One region of the Comamonas sp. Z1 genome, then DNA from elsewhere that is predicted to be linked to it. Evidence: predicted binding sites of a transcription regulator. Region 1 holds the regulator's gene; the other holds the start of a gene.
The links. The regulator NrdR, encoded in region 1, represses ribonucleotide reductase genes. The targets are predictions, from matches to a motif close to CACNANATNTNGTG.
Positions count from the first base shown of each region.

Region 2: a site for NrdR is predicted at 1,761-1,774, ahead of FSY45_RS04050 (ribonucleoside-diphosphate reductase subunit alpha). Genes of this name have one in related genera too.

Region 1 is NZ_VOQT01000009.1:54,199-65,911, reverse strand. Features, by position in the region: gene FSY45_RS16630 (DUF748 domain-containing protein) at 213-4,109, opposite strand; gene FSY45_RS16625 (lytic transglycosylase domain-containing protein) at 4,979-5,812, shown strand; ZMP/ZTP riboswitch at 5,928-6,082, shown strand; gene glyA (serine hydroxymethyltransferase) at 6,118-7,365, shown strand; gene nrdR (transcriptional regulator NrdR) at 7,387-7,863, shown strand; gene FSY45_RS16610 (bifunctional UDP-sugar hydrolase/5'-nucleotidase) at 8,009-9,844, opposite strand; gene aroC (chorismate synthase) at 9,895-10,992, opposite strand; gene FSY45_RS16600 (hypothetical protein) at 11,060-11,326, shown strand; gene FSY45_RS16595 (CBS domain-containing protein) at 11,408-11,713, opposite strand, start outside.
Region 2 is NZ_VOQT01000002.1:144,687-156,399, forward strand. Features, by position in the region: gene FSY45_RS04040 (sigma-54 dependent transcriptional regulator) at 1-771, shown strand, start outside; gene ampD (1,6-anhydro-N-acetylmuramyl-L-alanine amidase AmpD) at 764-1,393, shown strand; gene FSY45_RS04050 (ribonucleoside-diphosphate reductase subunit alpha) at 1,898-4,807, shown strand; gene FSY45_RS04055 (ribonucleotide-diphosphate reductase subunit beta) at 5,036-6,127, shown strand; gene FSY45_RS28485 (hypothetical protein) at 6,307-7,413, shown strand; gene FSY45_RS04065 (carbohydrate kinase family protein) at 7,517-8,416, opposite strand; gene FSY45_RS04070 (zinc-ribbon and DUF3426 domain-containing protein) at 8,441-9,721, opposite strand; gene prmA (50S ribosomal protein L11 methyltransferase) at 9,783-10,673, opposite strand; gene accC (acetyl-CoA carboxylase biotin carboxylase subunit) at 10,816-11,713, opposite strand, start outside.

The sequences.
Region 1 (11,713 bases):
GCTGCTAGGAGAAATAGATGTCATGTAAGGGTCAGAAAATGCTTGGCAGCCAGCGCAGTCAACGCTGCAACTGGCCAGTGCCAGCCCACATGAGGGCAGACTTTCCAAGCGCAAGCCCAGGCACATGAGCACCTGGGCAAACCGGTATTTTCGCCTTTATTTAAAGGCAAGCCAAAAAATGCGAAATCGCAAGGTGTTTCGCAGCACTTTCATCACTGCGCAGACAGGCTCAACTGGGCACGTGGCGTCCAGTCCTTGTCCTGCACATCCAGCTTGGGAGCGCCCAGGAACAGGCGTTCCAGCGGCAGCTGTTGCGTGGCCAGATAGTCCCTCACAGCCACACCGCGCGCCAGCGCCAGCTCGCGCATGGCATCGTCAGGCACCTTGATGCTGGCCACCAGCAGCGCCGTCATCTGGTCTGCAGGCAGATCCTTGGCCATTCCGACCATGTTGCGGGGCTTTTTGATGTCGGCACGACCGTAAACGGCCTTGAGCAGAGCCGGACGCTCGGCATCGCTGAACTCCATCACCTCGTCGCCACTCTTGCCTTCGCGAATCACGTTGCGGCGCTTTTGGGCCAGCAGCAGACGATCCAACTCTTCAGTCTTCCAGGCCTCCTTGTCTTCGGCCTCACGCGACTCCCCCACCACCGTCATCTTGAGTGCGGGGCGGTCGTTGAGTGCCTTGACGATCTTGGTCAGTTGCTCCCTGGCCTTGCCGTCGAGCTTGGCGCTGCCCGGCGCAAAGTTGACTGCGCCCGACTCGTCGCCACCCGAGAACGCTCCCGACAACAGCGCAAACGGCGCGGTCACGGCCTTCATGATGATGTTGCCGATCACCTTGAAGATGATGGGCGCCAGACGGAACTGCGGGTCGTTGAGCGAGCCGCTCAGAGGCACATCGAGATCGATCACGCCGTTGCGGTCGGACAGCAGGGCCACCGCCAGCTTGACGGGCAGCGATGCGGGCGCGCCCTCCACCTTGTCGCCAAAGGTCAATTGGCGCAGCACCAGCTTGTTCGATGCCGTGAGCTGCCCATCAGGCTGCACCTTGTAGTTCACATCCATATAGAGCTTGCCGCGCTCTATGCCATAGCCCGCGTACTTGATGGAATATGGCGACAGCGGCGACAGCTCCAGGTCATTCATCTGGGCACGCACATCCAGTGCCAGAGGCTTGGCCAGCGGGTTGACCTTGCCGCTGATATCGAGCTTCGCCGTACCCTGGGCCTTGCCCTTGATTTCAAGATCGGCCATTTGCGGCTCGACCTGGCCTGCAGGAGCCTGCGAAGAGAAGGCGCTCAGACGGCCGTTCAGCTCACTCAGATCGGCCGAGTAGTTGGGCTGAATGAAATAGTCGGAAAACTGCACCTTGCCGCCCGTCAGCACAATGGGCCCGACCTTGATGATGGGCGCGGGGCCGACATCTTCGGGCTTTGCGGGCTCAGCCACGGGTCTGCTGAGCTCGGGCTTCTCGCCAGCAGCCGCCTGGGCGTTCGCCTCTTCGTTCTGTGCGACGGACTGCTCGGACCTTTCGGTCTTCACGATGTCCTGCAGATTGATGCGGCCGTTGCGCTGCACGATGACGCGCGCAAAAAAGTCGCTCAGCGCGGTTTCGCGCACGCTCACCCGCAGCGGCTGAGCCGGTTGCATATTCAGGTCCAGGCCGCGCACCACCAGTGTTTTCCAGGCCAGCAAATCATCGCCAAGACCCAGGCCTGTGCGCGCAGCCAGTGCCTTGGCACGGTCTGCCGTGGAGTCATTGAGCACCGCTGTCAGCGCACCCTTGGCAGTACTGGGCTTGCCCACTTCCTCCTGCACAGGAGCCGCAAGCGTGGAGCGCACGCGCAGGTCGTTGAGCTCCACATCACCCGACACAGACAGCTGCGGCCCCTTGGCATGGGCCAGATAGTTAAGCTTGCCCCGGAAGTTGCCGTCGGCACGCACCAGATCCACATTGAGCTTGTGACCGAAATACGGCTCCAGCGCATGCAAGGGCACGGCACGGGCCTGCAACTGCCCCTGAGCCGAAACAGGGGTCAGACCCAGCTGCCCCTTGAACTGAATATGACCAGCCTGCACACGGCGACTGGCAGCTAGCTGAGCCGAGACCTCCAGCGGAGTCGGCGCTGCCTTGGCCGCCAGAGGCTCGAAAGCACCCATGCGTATGCGCAAGGCGCTCACATCCAGCTGCACGGGCCGTGCATTCCCGCCTTGCACAGGTGCTGCATCGCGAAACTGCAGCGCACCGCCATCCACGGCAATCGCTGCCAGCTTGACCGACCAGGGCTTGCCCGGCTCCGCCTTGCTGCCCTGCGTTGCCGGCTTGGCTGCAGGCGCTGCCACGGGCAACCAACGCTCGTACATCCAGTGCCCTTGTGCGTCACGCAGAGCCGCGAGCTGCGGCTTCTGCACGGCAATGGCCTCCACCTGCACCTGCCGGGCAGCAAGATCGACCTGAACGCCGCTGACCTTGATCTGTTCGATATTGACAGGGGCCTGCTTGTCCTGCAGCTGCAGCTTGTCGGCAGTCAGCTCGGCCACCTCTGCCACGACTCCGCCCTCACCCCAGGAAATCCGGGCATCGGTATTGAGCATGGCGCTGAGCTGCGGCTTGAAATGCGCTTGCATATAGGGCTGCACCCATTGCAGCGGCATCTGCTCGAGCTTGAGATTGAGATTGCCCGCCTTGTCCGTGGCTTCTCCATCCAAAGCCAGCCTGGCTGCCCCCTCCACCCGGGCCTGCTCAGCCGCTTGCAAACCTGCAGTGGCCGTCAGTTGCAAAGGCGCATTCATGGGCCAGGCCAGATTCTTGGCCTGCAGCACCAAAGGAGCCAGGGTCAGCGCCGCAGGCGCCGCGCCTGTTGCGGCATCCTGCCAATGCACGATGCCGCCTTCAATATCGAACTGCTGCACGCCGACGACCAGGGGCTTGCCAGGCTTTTCGGCCTTCGCATCTGCCTGGGCCGGAGTGCTGGCCTCGGCGGAGGCGGGCTCAGGCACGGCCTTCTCGAGCGGCGCTGCGGGGGCACCGGCCGGCGCATTCAAACCCAACCAGTTGATCACGCCCTGCGCATTGCGGCTGGCATGAACCTCGGGCTTGACCCAGCGCACCGATTCGAGCGCAACCTGGTTCTGCAGAGGCTGAACATTCTTGAGCTGCACCTCCAGCGTATCAAAGTTCAGCAGCGGCGCGCTCTGGCGGTCCTGCACCGCGACATTGCTCAAGGCCAGCTTGCCGCTGATGCTGACCACAGGCTGATCTTTTTGCTCGAAGCTGATCTGCAGATCCGTGTCCAGCACGCCAGACAGAGGCTGCACGGGAACGCTGGCAGGCACATAGCCCAGATAAGGGGCCAGATCGATGTGCTCCCATTTGAGTTGCATCGCCGTCTGGCGGGTGTCGGTGAACGGCGTGCTCTCGCCCGATGTGTCGAACTTGCTGCCGTTGAGATCGAAAGCCAGATGCGGCAGCACCTTGATCTCGCGCTTGGAGGCCAGATTGCTGATGAAAGGAATGCTCAGTTGCAAGTCCTTGAGCTCGTGCTTGCGCTGCACAAACTCGTCATTGAGCTCGATACGGCCGTCGCGCACTGCAATGTTGTAGAGCGCAAAGCTCAGGGGCTTGGACGGCTCTTCGTCCTCAGGCTCGGAGAGCCTGGCAATCACATCGTCGATATCGAGCTTGCCCAGTGAATGCTGGGTCAGTCGCACCACCGGCGCATCGACCTCGATCGCATCCAGCACAGGAGCGAGCCTGAACAAGGACTGCGCGCTGGCATTGATGAAGATGCGCTTGATCTGCAGCTGTGGCTCGGCGGCAGACTTCAGATCTTTCTGAGCCGCCGAGCCCTCTGGATGCGCAGTTTCAGCTACTTTTTTTATAGCCTTATCGATCACCAGTTCGTGCAAGGTGATGGACATGGCCCAGGGCGCAAACTCGATCTTGCCCACATGGACGCCGCGCCCCAGCTTCTCGGCGGCCCGTTTTTCCAGCTGGCTTTTGGCCACCCAGGGCACTACCGCCCACAGCAACAGCCATAACAGCAAAAGAGCAAGAACAGACCAGATCAGCCGACGAAGCCAGCGATTCGATGTGAGCAAGGACATGGGCAATTGTTATTGATGCAGAGATTGAAAGCCTTCCAAGACTCTCAGGGGCGGGACCCGCCGCGCGCCCGGAACACCACTGTACCTTGAGCGCACCTGGTGTATCTAGATTGCGCTCTATATATAGATAGATGCAAGAGGCGTTTCCAGGGAGAAGTTTGCGCCATAGGAATGCCGACCAGAGGCAGATGCGCGCGAAAAATGCAAACAATGCGCTACAGGAAAAAGACAACGCTGGAAATGACAAAGCCCGGAAGTGGCGAAACCGACTTCCGGGCTTTACGGCCGGTACCAGACCGGGCCGTTTTTCGCGGATCAAGGAGGGTGTGGTCCTTGCCGCTGGAAGCAACGATTGCTCCCTTTTGTGCCTCAAGCGAAGATAAAGAGCAAGTGCCAACAACCCATGGAATCAAAGGCCTCGGCGGAGTTTGCTTTTCCTTTCCTTTGGCAAGCACCTGCAACGTGCAGGCAGATTCACTATATCTGTGCTCGCGTAGGGCTACCAGGCTTTTTGCACTTTATTTCGCCTTGATGACAAATAAAACGATGTGAGCGTATACACCTCTTGAATCCGTGATTTTTTGCTGTAATTTTTTGAGAAAGCTGTACATTCATACAGTTTTTATATAATTTTAAAATCTAAAAAGTATTTTTGTTAGTGTTGACTGAATATTTAGAGCGCTTCTAGAATCCGCCAGCGCTCGAAATGAGCGTTTTTTGTTTCCGCTGCCTCACGACTGAGCAGACCGATCGGCGCCCCAAGGGGCGCTTTTAATCGGCCCGCAGCAAACCTCATCGGCCAGTTGTCCTGGTTGCACTGCGAGATTGATCCGGTGCGACCTCGGGCGATAGCCAAGAAAGGACAAGCTATGCCAGCGTCAGGAAAATTAATCGCCTCTGCGCGAACGTTGGGCCATAAGACGGCCCACGGTTTTCTTGCTCTTACTCACAACGGTTTCGCCCTGCTGGGCTTGGCCGTGGCCATTTCGGCCCTGATTCTGATCTCTCGTCCGGACCTGCGTCTGGCCGGTGCAACCGAGCTGCGCGAGTGGCTCGACACACGCCTGCCCGCCAGCACCGTGGTGGCTACCGCCGAAGTGGAGGAAGCCCCTGCTTCCGCCAACATCGTCGTCGCCAGCGACCGCGCCACGGCCGTCAACCCCAAAAACCTGCCCAAGGAGCAGGCGGCTGTGGCCTACTGGCTCAGCAAAAAATACCGGGTGGCGCCCGAGCCGATTGCAGCCCTGGTCAGCGAAGCCTATGTCCAGGGCAAAGCCAACAAGCTGGATCCGACGCTGATTCTGGCCATCATGGCCATTGAATCGAGCTTCAACCCGTTTGCCCAAAGTTCGGTCGGTGCCCAGGGCCTGATGCAGGTGATGACTTCCGTGCACACCGACAAGTACGAAAGCTTTGGCGGCCAGCACGCGGCCTTCGACCCAGTGACCAATCTCAAGGTCGGCGTCAAGGTGCTCAAGGAATGCATTGCCCGCGCCGGCTCCATCGAGGGTGGCCTGCGCTACTACGTGGGTGCAGCCAATCTTCCTTCGGACGGCGGCTATGCTGCCAAGGTGCTTGCCGAACACCAGCGCCTGCGCCAGGGCGTGGGCCTGCAGGCCAGCCCGCTGATGACGGCCAAGTCCGACGAAGCCACCAAGGTCTCTCACGCTCAGCAAGTGGCACTGGCCAATTCCAACCTCTAAGCGACAGACCCCTGCATTTTTCAAGCTGGCTCCGGCCAGCTTTTTTTATGCCCCGGCCAGGTCCTGCGGGAAAAACGGGCATAGGTTCTTCAGCCATGCCAGCTCAGCTACACTAGCGGGTGTACGCAACTGGCGATAGGCGCAGAATTTTCTGCCGCTGACGTGGAATCCGGCAGACTGCAAGGTCTGTGAACCACCGGGGAGCGTACCGCCCAGAGCCGCAGCGACTGCAGCCTGCAAGCGTTTCAGCCGTTCGCCTGGGCAGCCCTTGGCCTCAAGGGAATTTCTAAGTTCACAGGACTGCCATGTTTCAACGCACCGATACCGTCGCGAAAGTCGACCCCGAACTGTTTGCAGCTATTGAAGCTGAAAACCATCGCCAGCAAGAGCACATCGAGCTGATTGCCAGCGAGAACTACTGCTCGCCCGCCGTGATGGAAGCCCAGGGCTCCCAGCTGACCAACAAGTACGCCGAAGGCTACCCCGGCAAGCGCTACTACGGTGGCTGCGAGCATGTGGACGTGGTCGAGCAACTGGCCATTGACCGCATCAAGCAGATCTTTGGCGCCGAAGCCGCCAATGTGCAACCCAATTCCGGCTCTCAGGCCAACCAGGCTGTGCTGATGGCTTTCGCCAAGCCAGGCGACACCATTCTGGGCATGAGCCTGGCCGAAGGCGGTCACCTGACCCACGGCATGGCGCTGAACATGTCCGGCAAATGGTTCAAGGCCGTCTCCTACGGTCTGAATGCCGACGAAGCCATCGACTACGACAAGCTCGAAGAGCTGGCCCGCGAGCACAAGCCTCGCATCATCGTGGCTGGTGCTTCCGCCTATGCCCTGCGCATCGACTTCGAGCGCTTCGCAAGAATAGCCAAGGAAGTCGGCGCCATCTTCTGGGTGGACATGGCCCACTATGCCGGCCTGATCGCCGCAGGCGTGTACCCCAACCCCGTGCCCCACGCCGACGTGGTCACCACCACAACCCACAAGAGCCTGCGCGGCCCTCGTGGCGGCGTGATCCTGATGAAGGCCGAGCACGAGAAGGCCATCAACAGCGCCATCTTCCCCGGCCTGCAAGGCGGCCCCCTGATGCATGTCATCGCAGGCAAGGCCGTGGCCTTCAAGGAAGCCCTGACTCCCGAGTTCAAGGCCTACCAGGAACAGGTCGTGAACAACGCCAAGGTGTTTGCCGAAACGCTGACCGAGCGCGGTCTGCGCATCGTCTCCGGCCGCACCGAAAGCCACGTGATGCTGGTGGACCTGCGCGCCAAGGGCATTACCGGCAAGGCTGCCGAAGCGGCCCTGGGTCTGGCTCACATCACCGTGAACAAGAACGCCATCCCCAACGACCCCGAGAAGCCTTTCGTGACCAGCGGCATCCGTATCGGCACGCCCGCCATGACCACCCGTGGTTTCGGCGAGGAAGAAGCCCGCATCACTGCCAATCTGGTGGCTGACGTGCTGGACAAGCCCGAAGACGAAGCCAATCTGGCCGCCGTGCGCGCCAAGGTGGCCGCGCTGACCGCCAAGTTCCCTGTCTACAGCAAGTAATTCCTGCTGCGCTGAGCTGTCATGAAGTGCCCCTTCTGCAACCATCCGGACACGCAAGTGGTTGAAACCCGCGAGTCCGAGGACGGGGGCTTCATTCGCCGCCGCCGCCGCTGCGGCGGCTGCGACAAGCGCTTCACGACCTACGAGCGCCCCGAGGTCAGCTTTCCGACCGTGGTCAAGAGAGACGGCCGCCGTATCGAATACGAGCGCGCCAAGCTGCAAGGCTCTTTTCAGATCGCGCTGCGCAAGCGCCCCGTGAGCACCGAACTCATAGATGCCGCCATAGAGCGAATCGAGGACAGGTTGCTCAATCTGGGCCAGCGTGAAATCGATTCCAGCCGCCTCGGCGAGCTGGTGATGGATGAACTCAAGGGCCTGGACAAGGTCGGCTATATCCGCTTTGCCAGCGTCTACCGCAGCTTCGAGGATGTGGACGACTTCAAGAACATCATGGATGAGGTTCGCAGCCCCAAGGCCAAGGCCGCCAAAAAGCCCTAGGCCTGGCCCTGACCGCCATGCCATGCCAAAAGCCACCCTCGGGTGGCTTTTGTTTTGCGCGATTGACGGCAAGCATTTGCTATGAAATCATGAGCTTCATGCGCATTATTTCAAAGGAAATCAAATAGATATCTATCTTGTTTCCTTAATGAACGCGCGTAATACGCTCCTTTAAAGGTAGCGCCATCGGCCCGCTGCGGCTTTGTTCGCGTACATGCTCGGCCAGGGCATCCAGATCCGGCATGCCACCCACCACGTCGATGCCTTGCGTGAAGATACTGAAGTTGTCGCCGCCGCTGCCCAGATAGCTTTGCAGTCCCACGCGGTAGCGCTGTGACATCTCGAGCAATCGACCGTTGAGGCGCAGCTCGCTCACGCGCCGACCCGCGGGCTGGCTGCGGTCAAAGCGGTAGCTGAAGCCCTCGGACACCTGCAGAATGCGCGGCGCATTCACGGTGTTGCTGCCGCTGTCGAACTGCTGCTCCAGCGCCTGGCGAATCTGCTCGCCCGTCAGGCCCATCACCATCAGCGTATTGCCGAACGGCTGAACGCTGAACAACTGTCCATAGTTCACGCTGCCGTCAGCCGCAGGCAGCAGGTCGGCGCGCACACCGCCGGGGTTCACAAAGGCCAGTTGTGCCCCACCCGCTGAGGCATCGCGCGTGGCCGCGAGTATGGCGTCGGCCACGATGCGCCCCATCACGCTTTCGCCATTGGCTTGCGTCATGCGGCTGACAGGTCCGGCCAGCCGCCCTGCAACGGCCTCGGCCAGCGGCCGGGCCGCAGCCTTGTAACGAGCAACCAGCGCCGCCACTTCGGCATCGGCATCAAAGACTACAAACTCGGGCTGCAAGCTCACCATGCCGCCAACGCTGCGATAGCCCTCGCCCTGCACGATGGTCTGGTGCGCCGACTTGCGGCTGACGCGGCCGGTGCGCGCATCCACCGAGAGCCGGATTTCGGTCAGCAGCGTGCCGTACTGGCCGGCGCTGGTCAGCAAAAAGGGCTTGCGGGGATTCACCCTGGCGTAATCGCAGATATAGGAGCGATGGGTGTGACCGGAAATCACCACATCGACCTCGCTGGAGAGCTGCTCCAGAATCGGCACGATGGCACCGGACAGACCTTGGCAGCTATCGTCCTGCAGGCCCGAAGTGGTGGCCCCGCCCTCATGGATCAGCAGCACGATCACATCGGCGCCCTGCGCACGCAGCTGTGGAATCAGCGCATTGGCCGTCTGTGCCTCGTCGGCAAACCTCAGCCCCCTGACCCCGCTGGGCCGCACCATATGCGGCGTGTTCCTGAGCGTCATGCCGATGAAGCCCACGCCTATGCGCAGACCGTCTTGCTCGAAGAACTTCACCCCGGTCGCCGGAAACAGCGACCGGCCGTCGCCGCGCAGCGTATTGGCCGCGAGAAACGGGAACTGCGCACCCCTGAAAGGCTGGTTGATCTGACATGGCTGCTTGCTGGTGAACTTCTCGCAGCCCCCATGCTGCATGCGCAGCAGCTCGGCCACGCCCTGGTCGTATTCGTGATTGCCGGTGGCCGCGAAGTCCACCCTCATGAGGTTGAGCACCTCTATCGTCGGCTCATCGAGAAACAGCGCGGAGACCATGGGCGAGGCCCCGATCATGTCCCCGGCCGTGACCAGCGCCACATGGCGGCTGGCCTGGCGGCGCTGGGCGATGGCCCGGGCCATGTAGGCAACGCCACCAGCGGGCACGGCAATGTTCTGTCCCTGCGCGTTCTGGGCCGTCACGGCCAGTCCGGGCGGCTCCAGATGGCCGTGCAGGTCATTGAAGCCCAGCACGGTGATCTCCATGCTGGCAGGCCTGAGCGCACCGCCACCGCAAGCACTCAAAACCAGCACGAACAGCCCAGCGCACATGGGGCGGAAGGCATTGCGAAAAGCACAACGCCAGCCTGGCGACAGGGCGCGAGACTGGCGTTGATCCGGTTTTTTGTCAGTTGCAACCATCAGACTCTCCTGAGTCAGAGGTTTTAACGCACAAAAAGGTCTAGGTGATGTCAGCTGGCCGAGGCAGGAATCGGAGCCAGGCCGGAATCCACATCGGCATTCTGCGCGCGGTGGCGCAGCGCATGGTCCATCACCACCAGCGCCAGCAGCGCCTCGGCAATCGGCGCGGCGCGGATGCCCACGCAGGGGTCGTGGCGCCCCTTGGTGATGACTTCGGTGCTCTGGCCGTGCACGTCTATGGACTCACGCGGCGTGATGATGGAGCTGGTGGGCTTGATGCCGATGCGCACTTCCAGATCCTGGCCGGTGCTGATGCCGCCCACGATGCCGCCCGCGTTATTGCTGCGGAAACCCTCGGGGCTCAGCGAATCGCCATGCGTGGTGCCGCGCTGGGCCACGCTGTCAAAGCCCGCGCCGATCTCCACGGCCTTGACGGCGTTCAGACCCATCATGGCGTAGGCGATGTCGGCGTCCAGGCGGTCATACAGGGGCTGGCCCAGGCCGACCGGCATATTGCTGGCGTTCACACGCAGCGCCGCGCCGCAGGAATCGCCGCTCTTGCGCAGCTGCTCCATGTATTCCTCGAAGCGGCTCACATCGGCCACGGGCGCGAAAAAGGGGTTGTTCGGCACATGCTCCCAGCTCTCGAAACCTATGGGCAGCTCGCCGATCTGGGTCATGCAGGCGCGGAACTCGGTGCCGAACTTTTCCTTGAGCCACTTCTTGGCCACGGCACCCGCAGCCACGGTGGGCGCCGTCAGGCGTGCCGAGGAGCGACCGCCGCCGCGCGGATCACGGATGCCGTACTTCTGGAAATAGGCATAGTCGGCATGACCGGGACGAAAGCTCTGCGCGATATTGGAGTAATCCTTGCTGCGCTGGTCGGTGTTGCGGATCAGCAGCGCAATCGGCGTGCCCGTGGTCTTGCCTTCGTAGACGCCGGAGAGAATCTCCACGGCATCGGGCTCGTTGCGCTGCGTGACGAACTTGCTGGTGCCGGGGCGGCGTCGATCCAGATCATGCTGGATGTCCGCCTCGCTCAAGGCCATGCCCGGAGGGCAGCCGTCAATCACACAGCCAATGGCCGGACCGTGGGACTCACCGAAATTGGTGACCGTGAAAATTGTGCCGAAGGTATTGCCGCTCATAGGCTGCCGATTATCGTTGAAGTGATGATTGACGGCTGCACACTGTCCTGCCTAAAGTCTTTTCACCATGCTCAAACTTGCGTTTATTCTGGCCTCGGCCCTGGTGTCCGTGGTGATCGGCGGCGTCGGCGGTCTGCTGTTCTTCGAATTTGCACCGTCGCGCTGCGCGGGCCAGTATGCCTGCGGCTACGGCAAGGCCGCGATCGGCATGATGGTGGGCCTGGGTGTCGCCTTGCTGTGCTTTGTGGGGCTTCTGCTCAAGGGTCTGCACAAGGCAAAGCCGCCAACGACTGTATTGCAGAGCCCGCACAGCCCAGCCGACCGACAGCCATAAGGCAGCGCTGCGTCGCCTGCAGAGCACATCAGGCTGGACATGAAAAACCCCGCCTCGGCGGGGTCTGCAGCAAAGGCTGGCTTATTCGGCGCCCTGGCGCTCGCCTTCGGGCCAGTCGCGGATATAGGCCTTGAGCATGCGGTTCTCGAAGTTCTGGCTGTCCACCACGGCCTTGGCCACGTCATACAGCGAGATCACGCCCATCAGCATGCGCTTGTCCATCACGGGCATGTAGCGCGCATGGCGGTCCAGCATCATGCGGCGCACCTCGTCCATATCGGTTTCCATGGTGCAGGTCATGGGCGCGTCGTCCATGGCGCCGCGCACGGAGATGTTCTCCACGCCGCCGGTCTTCACAAAACCCTGGATCACTTCGCGGAAGGTGAG
Region 2 (11,713 bases), on a different contig from region 1:
GGCTACTTCCAGGCCGCGCAAGGCGGCACCTTGTTTCTCGATGAAATCGGCGACCTGCCCCTGGCCATGCAGGCCAAGCTGCTGCGCGCCATTCAGGAGCGCAAGATTCGTCCGCTGGGCAGCACCCAGGAAGAAGCCGTCGATGTGCGCATCGTCAGCGCCACCCACCGCGATCTGGTAGCGGAAGTGCAGGCAGGCAATTTCCGCCAGGACCTGTTCTACCGCCTCAATGTCATCGAAATCGAGCTGCCCGCGCTGCGCGAGCGCCGTGAAGACCTGGGCCAGCTATGCCAGGCTTTGCTGCAAAAGCTGGCCCGCGAGTCCGGACTGGCTACGCCGGAGCTGGACGACATCAGTCTGAGCCAGATAGCCCGGCTCCCGCTGCCTGGCAATGTGCGCGAGCTGGAGAACGTGCTGCACCGCGCCATTGCACTGGGCGAGGAAGGCCCGCTACGTCTGCCCGAATCCGGCGTGCCGGCCGAGTGCGCTGGTGTGGTGGCAGCGGCTTCCTCGGGCGCTTGGGCATCGAGCGCACCGCCGCCGCAAGCTCAGCACGCAGGCAGTCCGGCCACGCTGCCGGAGGATCTGCAAGGCTGGCTTGATGAGCAGGAGCGCAGCATCCTGGTCAGAGCCCTGCAGGACAACGGCTTCAACCGCACAGCCACGGCGGCCAGACTGGGCATCAGCCTGCGCCAGATTCGCTACCGCATCGACCGTCTGGGCATAGACCTTCCGGCCGAAGGCAGCAAACACCAGAGCGATAATGTCTGATTCCACGCCTCTTTCCTCCTCCCTGGCCCAGCCCTGGCAGGCCGGCTGGTATGGTGCGGCGCGTCAGCTGAGATCTCCCAATTTCGGCCCTCGCCCCGCGGATGCGCAGATCGATCTCGTCGTCATCCACTCCATCAGCCTGCCTCCGGGCCAGTACGGTACAGGCGCGGTGCAGCAACTGTTCACCAATCAGCTGGACTGGGACGCCCACCCCTATTACCAAGGCATTCGCGGCCTCGAAGTCTCGTCGCATTTCTTTATCACGCGCCAGGGCGAGATCTGGCAGTTCGTCAGTTGCGACGACCGCGCATGGCATGCCGGCGTGAGCCAGTGGCGCGGGCGCGAGCGCTGCAACGACGACTCCATCGGCATCGAACTCGAAGGCCTGGAAGGACTGAGCTTTGAAGCTCCGCAGTACCAGGCCCTGCAGCAGCTTTGCATGGCCATCGCGGCGCACTATCCGGTGCGCTACATTGCCGGGCACGAGCACATCGCACCCGGACGCAAGCAGGACCCCGGACCCGGTTTCGACTGGCAGCGGCTGCAGCAGCAGCTGGCCAGCGCAGACAGCACCCGAAGCTGGGAATTCCCTCCCAGTGCTGCAGCCTCAGGCGCGGCCTGAAATCTTCATAGCACCTACCGCCTTTCAGTACTCGATTTCATACATATTCGCAGCTGAAATCCTGTACCAGCAAGCGCCATGCGCTCCTCATTTTGAGAATCCCAAGCATCCATCGTTGCGGGGCTCGAAACGGCATGTCAATGGCGCGCGTGCAACAACTGTCGCCTGCATCAAACACGCAAATTTTTTACATATTTCCGGCCCGATCTGCCGCCGCGCGCAACCGCGCCGCAGGCCTTTATTCATGCGGGATGAAGTCATTTTTGCGGCTGTCAAGCGGCGCTCGAAATGCCAGATTCAGTAGTTTCATCAGGTCGCTCGGATTTAAGCGCGATACACTACCGGTAGTGTTTTGAAGAGCCTCAGACCCCATATCTAGTGTTTACAAGTTGTGCACACCCTGTGCAAACCATGTGTAAACCGAGGCGCCGAATCGTGTTTTTGATGGCCTGCCCACAGTGCAGGCCTTTGTCTGCCTATCCACATACTGACTCAGAGGAACTTATGCAAGAAGCGTTGAACTCACTGCCTTCTGCCGCACCTGCCGGTGCAGCCAATTCTTCCTCCCCCAATGACAGCTATCAGATCATCCGCCGCAGCGGCGATGTGGTGGCTTTCGCGCCCCAGAAGATTGCCGTGGCCCTGACCAAGGCTTTCCTGGCTGTGCGCGGCGCACAGGGCGCGGCATCTGCCAGCGTGCGCGACACCGTCAACGAACTGACCGAAGGCGTGGTGCGCGCACTGGTGCGCTCGCGCCCCGATGGCGGCACCTTCCATATCGAAGATGTGCAGGACCAGGTCGAGCTGGGCCTGATGCGCGCCGGTCACCAGGACGTGGCCCGTGCCTATGTGCTGTACCGCGAGCGCCGCAACCAGGAACGTGCCGAGCAGAAGAAGGCCGCCGAAGTGGCCGCCGCTGCCGCCGCCAAGCCCGTGCTGCATGTGACCGACAACGGCCAGCGCGTGCCCCTGGACCAGGAACGCCTGGAGGCTCTGATCGTCGCTTCCTGCCGCAATCTGAATGCCGACATCCAGTCCGCGCCCATCGTGGCCGAGACCCTGCGCAATCTGTACGACGGCGTGCCTCTGGCCGAGGTCTACAAGGCGTCCATCCTGGCCGCCCGTACGCTGATCGAAAAAGACCCCGACTACACCTACGTCACCGCCCGCCTGCTGCTGCACACCATCGTGCGCGAAGTCATGGGCCGCGACGTGCAGCCCGCAGAAATGCAGGCTGCCTATGCCGACTACTTCCCCGGCTTTGTGCAAAAGGGCGTGGACAACGAGCTGCTCAACCCCGAGCTGCTGAACTACGACCTGCCCCGTCTGGCCAAGGCTCTGAAGGCCGAGCGCGACGAGCAGTTCGACTACCTGGGTCTGCAGACCCTGTACGACCGCTACTTCCTGCACGTGCGCAAGACCCGCATCGAGCTGCCCCAGTCCTTCTTCATGCGCGTGGCCATGGGCCTGGCGCTGAATGAGCCCGACCGCAACGCCCGTGCCATCGAGTTCTACGAGCTGCTGTCGTCCTTCGACTTCATGTCGTCCACCCCGACGCTGTTCAACAGCGGCACGCTGCGCTCGCAGCTGTCGTCCTGCTACCTGACCACCGTGCCCGACGACCTGGACGGCATCTACGAATCCATCAAGGAAAACGCCCTGCTGTCCAAGTTTGCCGGCGGCCTGGGCAATGACTGGACCCGTGTGCGTGCCCTGGGCTCGCGCATCAAGGGCACCAACGGCGAATCGCAAGGCGTGGTTCCCTTCCTCAAGGTGGTCAACGACACGGCCGTGGCCGTGAACCAGGGCGGCAAGCGCAAGGGTGCGGTCTGCACCTATCTGGAATCCTGGCACCTGGACATCGAAGAGTTCCTGGAGCTGCGCAAGAACACCGGCGACGACCGCCGCCGCACCCACGACATGAACACGGCGAACTGGATTCCCGACCTGTTCATGAAGCGCGTGATGGAAAAAGGCCAGTGGACCCTGTTCTCGCCCGCCGACGCTCCCGATCTGCACGATCTGTACGGCGAAGCCTTCGAGAAGGCCTACACCGCCTATGAAGCCAAGACCGACAGCGGCGAGCTCAAGCTGTTCAAGCGCGTGCCTGCCGTGGATCTGTGGCGCAAGATGCTCTCGATGCTGTTCGAGACCGGCCATCCCTGGATCACCTTCAAGGACCCCTGCAACATCCGCTCGCCCCAGCAGCACGTGGGTGTGGTGCACTCGTCCAATCTGTGCACCGAGATCACGCTCAACACCAGCGACACCGAAACTGCGGTCTGCAACCTGGGTTCCGTGAACCTGGTCCAGCACATCAAGGACGGCAAGATCGACCACGACAAGCTGCGCAAGACCGTGAACACGGCCATGCGCATGCTGGACAACGTGATCGACATCAACTACTACGCCGTGCAAAAGGCCAAGGACTCCAATCTGCGCCATCGCCCCGTGGGCATGGGCCTGATGGGTTTCCAGGATGCGCTGTATGAAATGCGCACCGCCTACGCCAGCCAGGGCGCCGTCGAGTTCGCCGACGAGGCCATGGAAGCCATCTGCTACTACGCTTACTGGGCGTCGACCGAGCTGTCCAAGGAACGCGGCACCTACTCCACCTTCAAGGGCTCGCTGTGGGATCAGGGCATCCTGCCCCCCGACACCCTGAAGCTGCTGGAAAAGGCCCGCGGCGGCTATGTGGAAGTGGATCGCTCCGCCAAGCTGGACTGGGACGCCCTGCGCGCCAAGATCGCCAAGGACGGCATGCGCAACTCCAACTGCGTGGCCATTGCTCCCACCGCCACCATCTCCAACATCGTGGGCGTGGATGCCTCGATCGAGCCTTCGTTCGGCAACCTGTCCGTGAAGTCCAACCTGTCTGGCGAATTCACCGTCATCAACCAGTACCTGGTGCGCGACCTCAAGCGCCTGGGCCTGTGGGACGACGTGATGGTCATGGACCTCAAGCATTTCGACGGCTCGCTACGCGCCATCGACCGCGTGCCGCAAGAGATCAAGAATCTCTACGCCACCGCGTTCGAAGTCTCGCCCGAATGGCTGGTGGAAGCCGCCTCGCGCCGCCAGAAGTGGATCGACCAGGCCCAGAGCCTGAACATCTACATGGCCGGTGCATCGGGCAAGAAGCTGCACGACACCTACATGCTGGCCTGGCTGCGCGGTCTGAAGACCACTTACTATCTGCGCACCACCAGCGCGACCAATATCGAGAAGTCCACCGTGCAAAGCCGTGTGCTGAACGCCGTGTCCTCCGGTGCTCCTGCCGCTTCGGCGGCCCCTGCGGCCAAGCCTGCGGTGAGCGCACTGGAAGCCGCTGCCGCCGCTGCCCGTGCCCAGGCACCCGCCACGGACATCAAGTTCTGCGCGATCGACGACCCAGGCTGCGAGGCCTGCCAGTAACTGGCAGCACCCCCTGAGGCGCTTGGCCTAGGCGGCCCCCGCGCCTTCCCCCTCTCTGGCGCTGAGCGCCGGAGGGGGACGACACCCTCGGTGCGCGGCGGCGCTTCCTCGGTGTCTCTCGCTTTAGAGTGCGCCAGTATTTGAGTGGTGCCACTCCATCAATAAATGACTGAAAAGCTGGATGTCGATTGCATTGCACCCAGCCTTTTCCCCCCTCAAGGAATAAATATGCTGAGCTTTGACGACGACACCTTTGCCTCTTCCGCCACCAGCGCAGAAGCCGGCGCGTCCACCAGCACCCACAAGCGCGTGAATGCCGCCGACAAGCGCATCATCAACGCCAAGACCGATGTGAACCAGTTGGTCCCTTTCAAATACAAGTGGGCCTGGGAAAAGTATCTGGCCACCTGCGCCAACCACTGGATGCCGCAGGAAGTGAACATGACGCGCGACATCGCTCTGTGGAAGGACCCCAACGGTCTGACCGAAGACGAGCGTCGCATCGTCAAGCGCAATCTGGGCTTCTTTGTGACGGCCGATTCGCTGGCCGCCAACAACATCGTGCTGGGCACCTACCGCCACATCACGGCGCCCGAGTGCCGCCAGTTCCTGCTGCGTCAGGCCTTCGAGGAAGCCATCCACACTCACGCCTACCAGTACATCGTGGAATCGCTGGGCCTGGATGAATCGGAAATCTTCAACGCCTACAACGAAGTCCAATCCATCCGCGACAAGGACGAGTTCCTGATCCCCTTCATCGAAGCGATCATGGACCCCAACTTCAACACCGGCACGCCCGAGACCGACCAGACTCTGCTGAAGTCGCTGATCGTCTTTGCCTGCCTGATGGAAGGTCTGTTCTTCTACGTGGGCTTCACGCAGATCCTGGCCCTGGGCCGCCAGAACAAGATGACGGGCGCTGCCGAGCAGTACCAGTACATCCTGCGCGACGAGTCCATGCACTGCAACTTCGGCATCGATCTGATCAACCAGCTCAAGCTCGAGAATCCGCATCTGTGGACAGCCGAGTTCAAGCAGGAAATCACGGAGCTGTTCCAGAAGGCCGTGGAGCTCGAATATCGCTACGCCGAAGACACCATGCCACGCGGCGTGCTGGGCATGAATGCATCCATGTTCAAGGGCTATCTGCGCTACATCGCCAACCGTCGCGCCACGCAGATCGGTCTGGAGGAACTGTTCCCCGGTGAAGAAAATCCCTTCCCCTGGATGAGCGAAATGATCGATTTGAAGAAAGAACGTAACTTCTTTGAGACACGAGTGATCGAGTATCAGACCGGAGGCGCACTTTCTTGGGATTAATTGCTTCTAAGCAGGCACAATGCGAGTCATGACTTGCTTCACTTCATTGCTACAAAAAACTGAGATTTTTGGCGTGAAGCAAATTTGTGTTCCTAGCGATGCGTAACTCCACATCGCTTTGAATCGTCCGGCACCGCAAGGAACCGGACGTCTTATGCAAATCAACGAAGGAGAAAATGATGGCAACTGCGAAGAAGACGGCCGCCAAGGCCACAACCGAGAAAAAGACACCTGCCAAGAAGGCGGCCGCGCCCAAGGCTGAAGCTGTGAAGAAGGCAGCTGCAACCAAGACCGCAGCCCCCAAGGCCGCTGCTCCTGCAAAGGCTGCACCCAAGAAGGCTGCAACCGCTGCCAAGGCTGCTGCTCCTGCAAAGGCTGCACCCAAGAAGGCTGCAACCGCTGCCAAGGCTGCTGCTCCTGCAAAGGCTGCACCCAAGAAGGCGGCAACCGCTGCCAAGGCTGCTGCTCCTGCAAAGGCTGCAACTAAGAAGGCGGCAACCGCTGCCAAGGCTGCTGCTCCTGCAAAGGCTGCACCCAAGAAGACTGCAACCGCTGCCAAGGCTGCTGCTCCTGCAAAGGCTGCGCCCAAGAAGGCTGCAACCGCTGCCAAGGCTGCTGCTCCTGCAAAGGCTGCGCCCAAGAAGACTGCAACCGCTGCCAAGGCCGCTGCTCCTGCTAAGGCTGCACCCAAGAAGGCTGCAACCGCTGCCAAGGCTGCTGCTCCTGCAAAGGCTGCTCCCAAGAAGACTGCAGCCGCTGCCAAGGCCGCTGCTCCCGCAAAGGCTGCACCCAAGAAGGCTGCAACTGCTGCCAAGGCCGCTGCCCCAGCGAAGGCTGCCTCCAAGAAGGCTGCAACCGCTGCCAAGGCCGCTGCTCCAGCGAAGGCTGCCTCCAAGAAGGCTGCAACTGCTGCCAAGGCCGCTGCTCCCGCAAAGGCTGCCCCCAAGAAGGCTGCAACTGCTGCCAAGGCCGCTGCTCCCAAGAAGGCTGCAACTGCTGCCAAGGCCGCTGCTCCCAAGAAGGCTGCAACTGCTGCCAAGGCCGCTGCTCCCGCAAAGGCTGCCCCCAAGAAGGCTGCAACCGCTGCCAAGGCCGCTGCTCCCGCAAAGGCTGCCCCCAAGAAGGCTGCAACTGCTGCCAAGGCCGCTGCTCCAGCGAAGGCTGCCCCCAAGAAGGCTGCAGCAGCACCCGCTCCTGCCGCAGTAACCGAAACCGCTGCACCCGTGGCACAGACCCGCCTGGCACCTCAAGCCGCCTGGCCCTTCCCCACAGGTAACAAGCCCTGATCGGTTCGCTGACCTGCACGCCATAAAAAAGCCCGACCTCTCTTGCGAGAGTCGGGCTTTTTTACATGCCTGATATCAGTGCCCTCAGGGCACGGACACCCAATCAGGGCTGGAAGTCCAGCTGATAGTTCTGCGGGCCGCGATGCGCAACCTTGAGCGCCCCCATGCGATTTCCCAGTTCGGCGCAACGCACCAGGTCCCAACCACGCTCCAGACCAAACAGGAAGGCACCGCGCCAGGCATCGCCGCAACCCGTGGGATCGACCACGGCAGCGGGCTTCACCGGAGCAACCAATGTCTTTTCACCCTGCTGCCAGACTTCGCAGCCTTCGGCGCCCAGGGTCACGACCAGGCCGCGCACCTTGTGCGAGATCTCGTCAAAGTTCAGGCCCGTGCGCTCGCTGAGCATCTTGCCTTCATAGTCGTTCACTGCCACCCAGTCGGCCTGCTCGATAAAAGCCTTGAGCTCGTCGCCATTGAACATGGGCAGGCCCTGGCCGGGATCGAACACAAAGGGAATGCCTGCAGCTTTGAACTGGGCGGCGTGCTCGATCATGGCTTGACGGCCATCGGGAGCAATAATGCCGATCTTGATATCGGCAGCCATGTCGGCAGTGATGCGATTCTCGTGCGCCTGCATCATGGCGCCTGGGTGGAAAGCCGTGATCTGGTTGTTGTCATGGTCGGTCATGATCATGCACTGCGCCGTATGCGTGCTCTGCAGCTGACCCACATGACGGGTCTCAATGCCCAGTTCCTTGAAGCGCTGCACATAATCCGCACCGTCGCTGCCCACCATGGCCATGGGGTGCGCATCGCCGCCAAGCAGCTTCAGGCTATAGGCAATATTGCCGGCACAGCCACCAAAGTCGCGGCGCAGCGTGGGCACCAGAAACGATACATTCAGTATGTGCAGCTGGTCGGGAAGAATCTGGTCTACGAAACGACCTTCAAAGGTCATGATGTTGTCGAATGCCAGCGACCCGCAGATCAAAGCGGCCATGGTGCGTTCTCTTTCAGAAATGAATTAGGGATAAAAAACCAGCGCCCGGTAACCCGCCACTGCAGCGCCGAGATCCTGCACCTGCACAGGAACGTTCACGCTCCACTCCTGACGGGCATGCAGCTGCTCCGGGGCACCCAGCAGCCTCAGGTCGATCACACGGCGCAGCAAAGGCCTGTCCTGTGCATCGGTCAAGGTCAGCTCGGCCATGGGCATGGCCACTGGCACATCGGAGCGGTTCTCCAATGTCAGGCTCCACTGGTACTGATGGTCATCGGCAAGTTGCTTGAAGCCCGAGCCACTGATCACCACATCGGCAATCGCGCGGCGGGCCTGCAGCTCGCAACCCGCCAGACTGCAGGCCTTGGTCAGCACAGGGGCCAGTGCCGGATATTGCGCAGCCAGCACATCGCGTTGCAGCCAAGCATATTGCCCCACGACACCGGCTACGGCTACCAGCGAGCCCAGCACCAGCGCCACACGCATGCCTGCCGAGTGCCAGAACGCCTGCCGGCGGGCCTGACGCACAAAGCCAGGTTCATTGCCGGCAATGGCTGCGGCCTCATCCTGATCCGCCTCCGTGACAGCCTGCGCCCGGTCCCTGGCGGGTTGTATGGCGCCGATATCGGCATGCAGCAGCGCCTCCTTCGAGACAGCTTCGGCCTGGGCCTCATCCTTGAGGTCCTGCGCAGCCTCGGCCATCAGGACCTCGCTCGGCGGCGGCGGCACAAGCAGCTCCGGCTCGGTGGGAGCGGGAATATCACCAGACTCCAGCCCAGCCTCCGGCTCGCTCGCATCCGGATGAGGATCATGCTGAGCAGCCGCTGCATCCTCTTCAGTCAGAGGGCGCGCCTGATCGACAAACGAGGGCTGTGCATCCGCCATCCCGGGCATGGACCCGGACAGCTCGGATTCGGAAACCACATCGGCAGACTCTGCTGCCGGTGCGACTTCTGCGACCTGGGCAGCAGCCGGTGCCGCGTCCACCGAGTCCGATGCCAGCTCCTGCAAGGCCTCAGCCTTCTGCGTATCGGGGGCGGGAGCATCCGCGGCATCCTGCTGAGGCCAAACCGGCGTCCGCTGCTCTCCGGCTTCCGTCGGCTGCACCTCCTGCACGGCAGGCCTCTGCGGCGCATCAGCAGCTTCCGGCTGCAGCAGCTCGTCGGGCACGGACTGCAACTCCTGCGAGGCATCAAAGACGCTTTGGCACATCCCGCAGCGCACCCAGCCCTGCGAGATGCGCAGTTGGTCGGCGACCACTTTGAAGCGGGTTCCACAGGAGGGGCAACGGGTGACTTGGCTCATCAGGGTTCAATTGTAGGCAGCAACAACCCGCACACCTGCTGGCTGCGGGTTTGCGTCGCAATCAGGCTGCTCGCTGTGCAGTCATGAGAATCCAGCCGTCTTCGCTGTCGGCCACCTCCAGCTTGAGATAAGGCGCATAGGCCTCCTTCAGCTCGTCGGCCTGGCGTTCCAGAATGCCCGCCAACACCAGATTGCCGCCAGCTTGCACACGACCGCACAGCAGCGGTGCCAGCACCTTGAGCGGCGTAGCCAGAATATTGGCCAGCACGGTCTGGTACTCGCCGCCAGCCGCATCTGGCAGGCCGGCCCTGACTTCCACATGGTTGGCACTGGTGTTGTAGTTGGTCGATTCCACGGCCGCGGGATCGATGTCCACCGCATCCACATCGGTCGCGTCGAACTTGGCTGCACCAATGGCCAAAATGCCCGAGCCACAGCCATAGTCCAGCGTGCGTCCCAGGGTACCCTTGGGCTGGCGTGCAATCCAGCGCAGACACATGCGAGTAGTGGGGTGGGTGCCGGTACCGAAAGCCAGACCAGGGTCCAGACGGATGCTGACCTTGGCCTGCTCGGGCAGTTCATGCCAGGTGGGCACGATCCAAAACTCGGGCGTGATATCCACGGGCTCGAACTGCGACTGCGTCAGGCGCACCCAGTCCTGCTCGGGAACGGGCTTGAGGGCCAGAATCTTGCAGCCTTCAAAAAAGTCCTGAGGCAGCAGCAGATCACGCGCCTCGGTGGCCGCGGCTTCGTCGGGATAGAGGGCGATCACGCGGCTGCGATTCCAGCCCTCCTTCGGTGCGGGCATGCCAGGCTCGCCGAACAGTGCCTGCTCGGCTTCGGTCTGCGCATCGGCATCTTCTACGGACACGCTCAATGCATCGAGTGCATCCAGCGCTTCGCTAATGGTTTCGACCCGATCTTCGGGGCACAGCAGGCTCAGCTCGAACATGGCCATCCTTTCTAGCAACTGCGTCTCCATGCCAGGTCAGCCCTGACGGAGAGAACGCACTTGTACTTTCCTGAAAAACGAAAATGCTGGCCTCCGTTGCCAGAGGCCAGCATGGGAACTCAGAGCAGCAAGGCTCCTGATCTCATCGCTTGTTGGGCGTGCGATGCGTCAGCCACTCTTCCAGATAGTGGATGTTGGTGCCGCCTTCCATGAACTTGGAGTCGACCATCAGATCCTGGTGCAGCGGAATATTGGTTTTGATGCCTTCCACCACGGTCTCCAGCAAGGCCGTGCGCATGCGGGCCATGGCCTGCTCGCGAGTATCGCCATAGGCAATGATCTTGCCGATCATGGAGTCGTAGTTGGGCGGCACGAAGTAATTGTTGTACACATGGGTGTCAACACGTACACCAGGACCGCCGGGAGCATGCCACATGGAGATGCGGCCGGGCGAAGGGATGAACTTGTACGGATCTTCGGCGTTCACACGGCACTCGATGGCGTGCCCCTTGAACTCGACCTGGCGCTGGGTGAAAGGCAGCTTCTCGCCGGCAGCGATCATGATCTGGGTGCGCACGATGTCGATGCCCGTGATCAGCTCGGTGATGGGGTGCTCCACCTGCACGCGGGTGTTCATCTCGATGAAGTAGAACTCGCCGTTCTCGTACAGGAACTCGAAAGTACCCGCACCGCGATAGCCGATCTTCTTGCAGGCCGCAGCGCAGCGCTCGCCGATCTTCTCGATCAGACGACGGGGAATGCCGGGAGCCGGAGCCTCCTCGATCACCTTCTGGTGGCGACGCTGCATGGAGCAATCGCGCTCGCCCAGATACACGGCGCTCTTGTGCGTATCGGCCAGCACCTGGATCTCCACGTGCCGCGGATTCTGCAGGTACTTTTCCATGTAGACGGCAGGATTGCCGAAAGCAGCGCCGGCTTCGGCCTTGGTCATCTGCACGGCATTGATCAGCGCAGCTTCGGTGTGCACCACACGCATGCCGCGACCGCCGCCGCCGCCCGAGGCCTTGATGATCACGGGA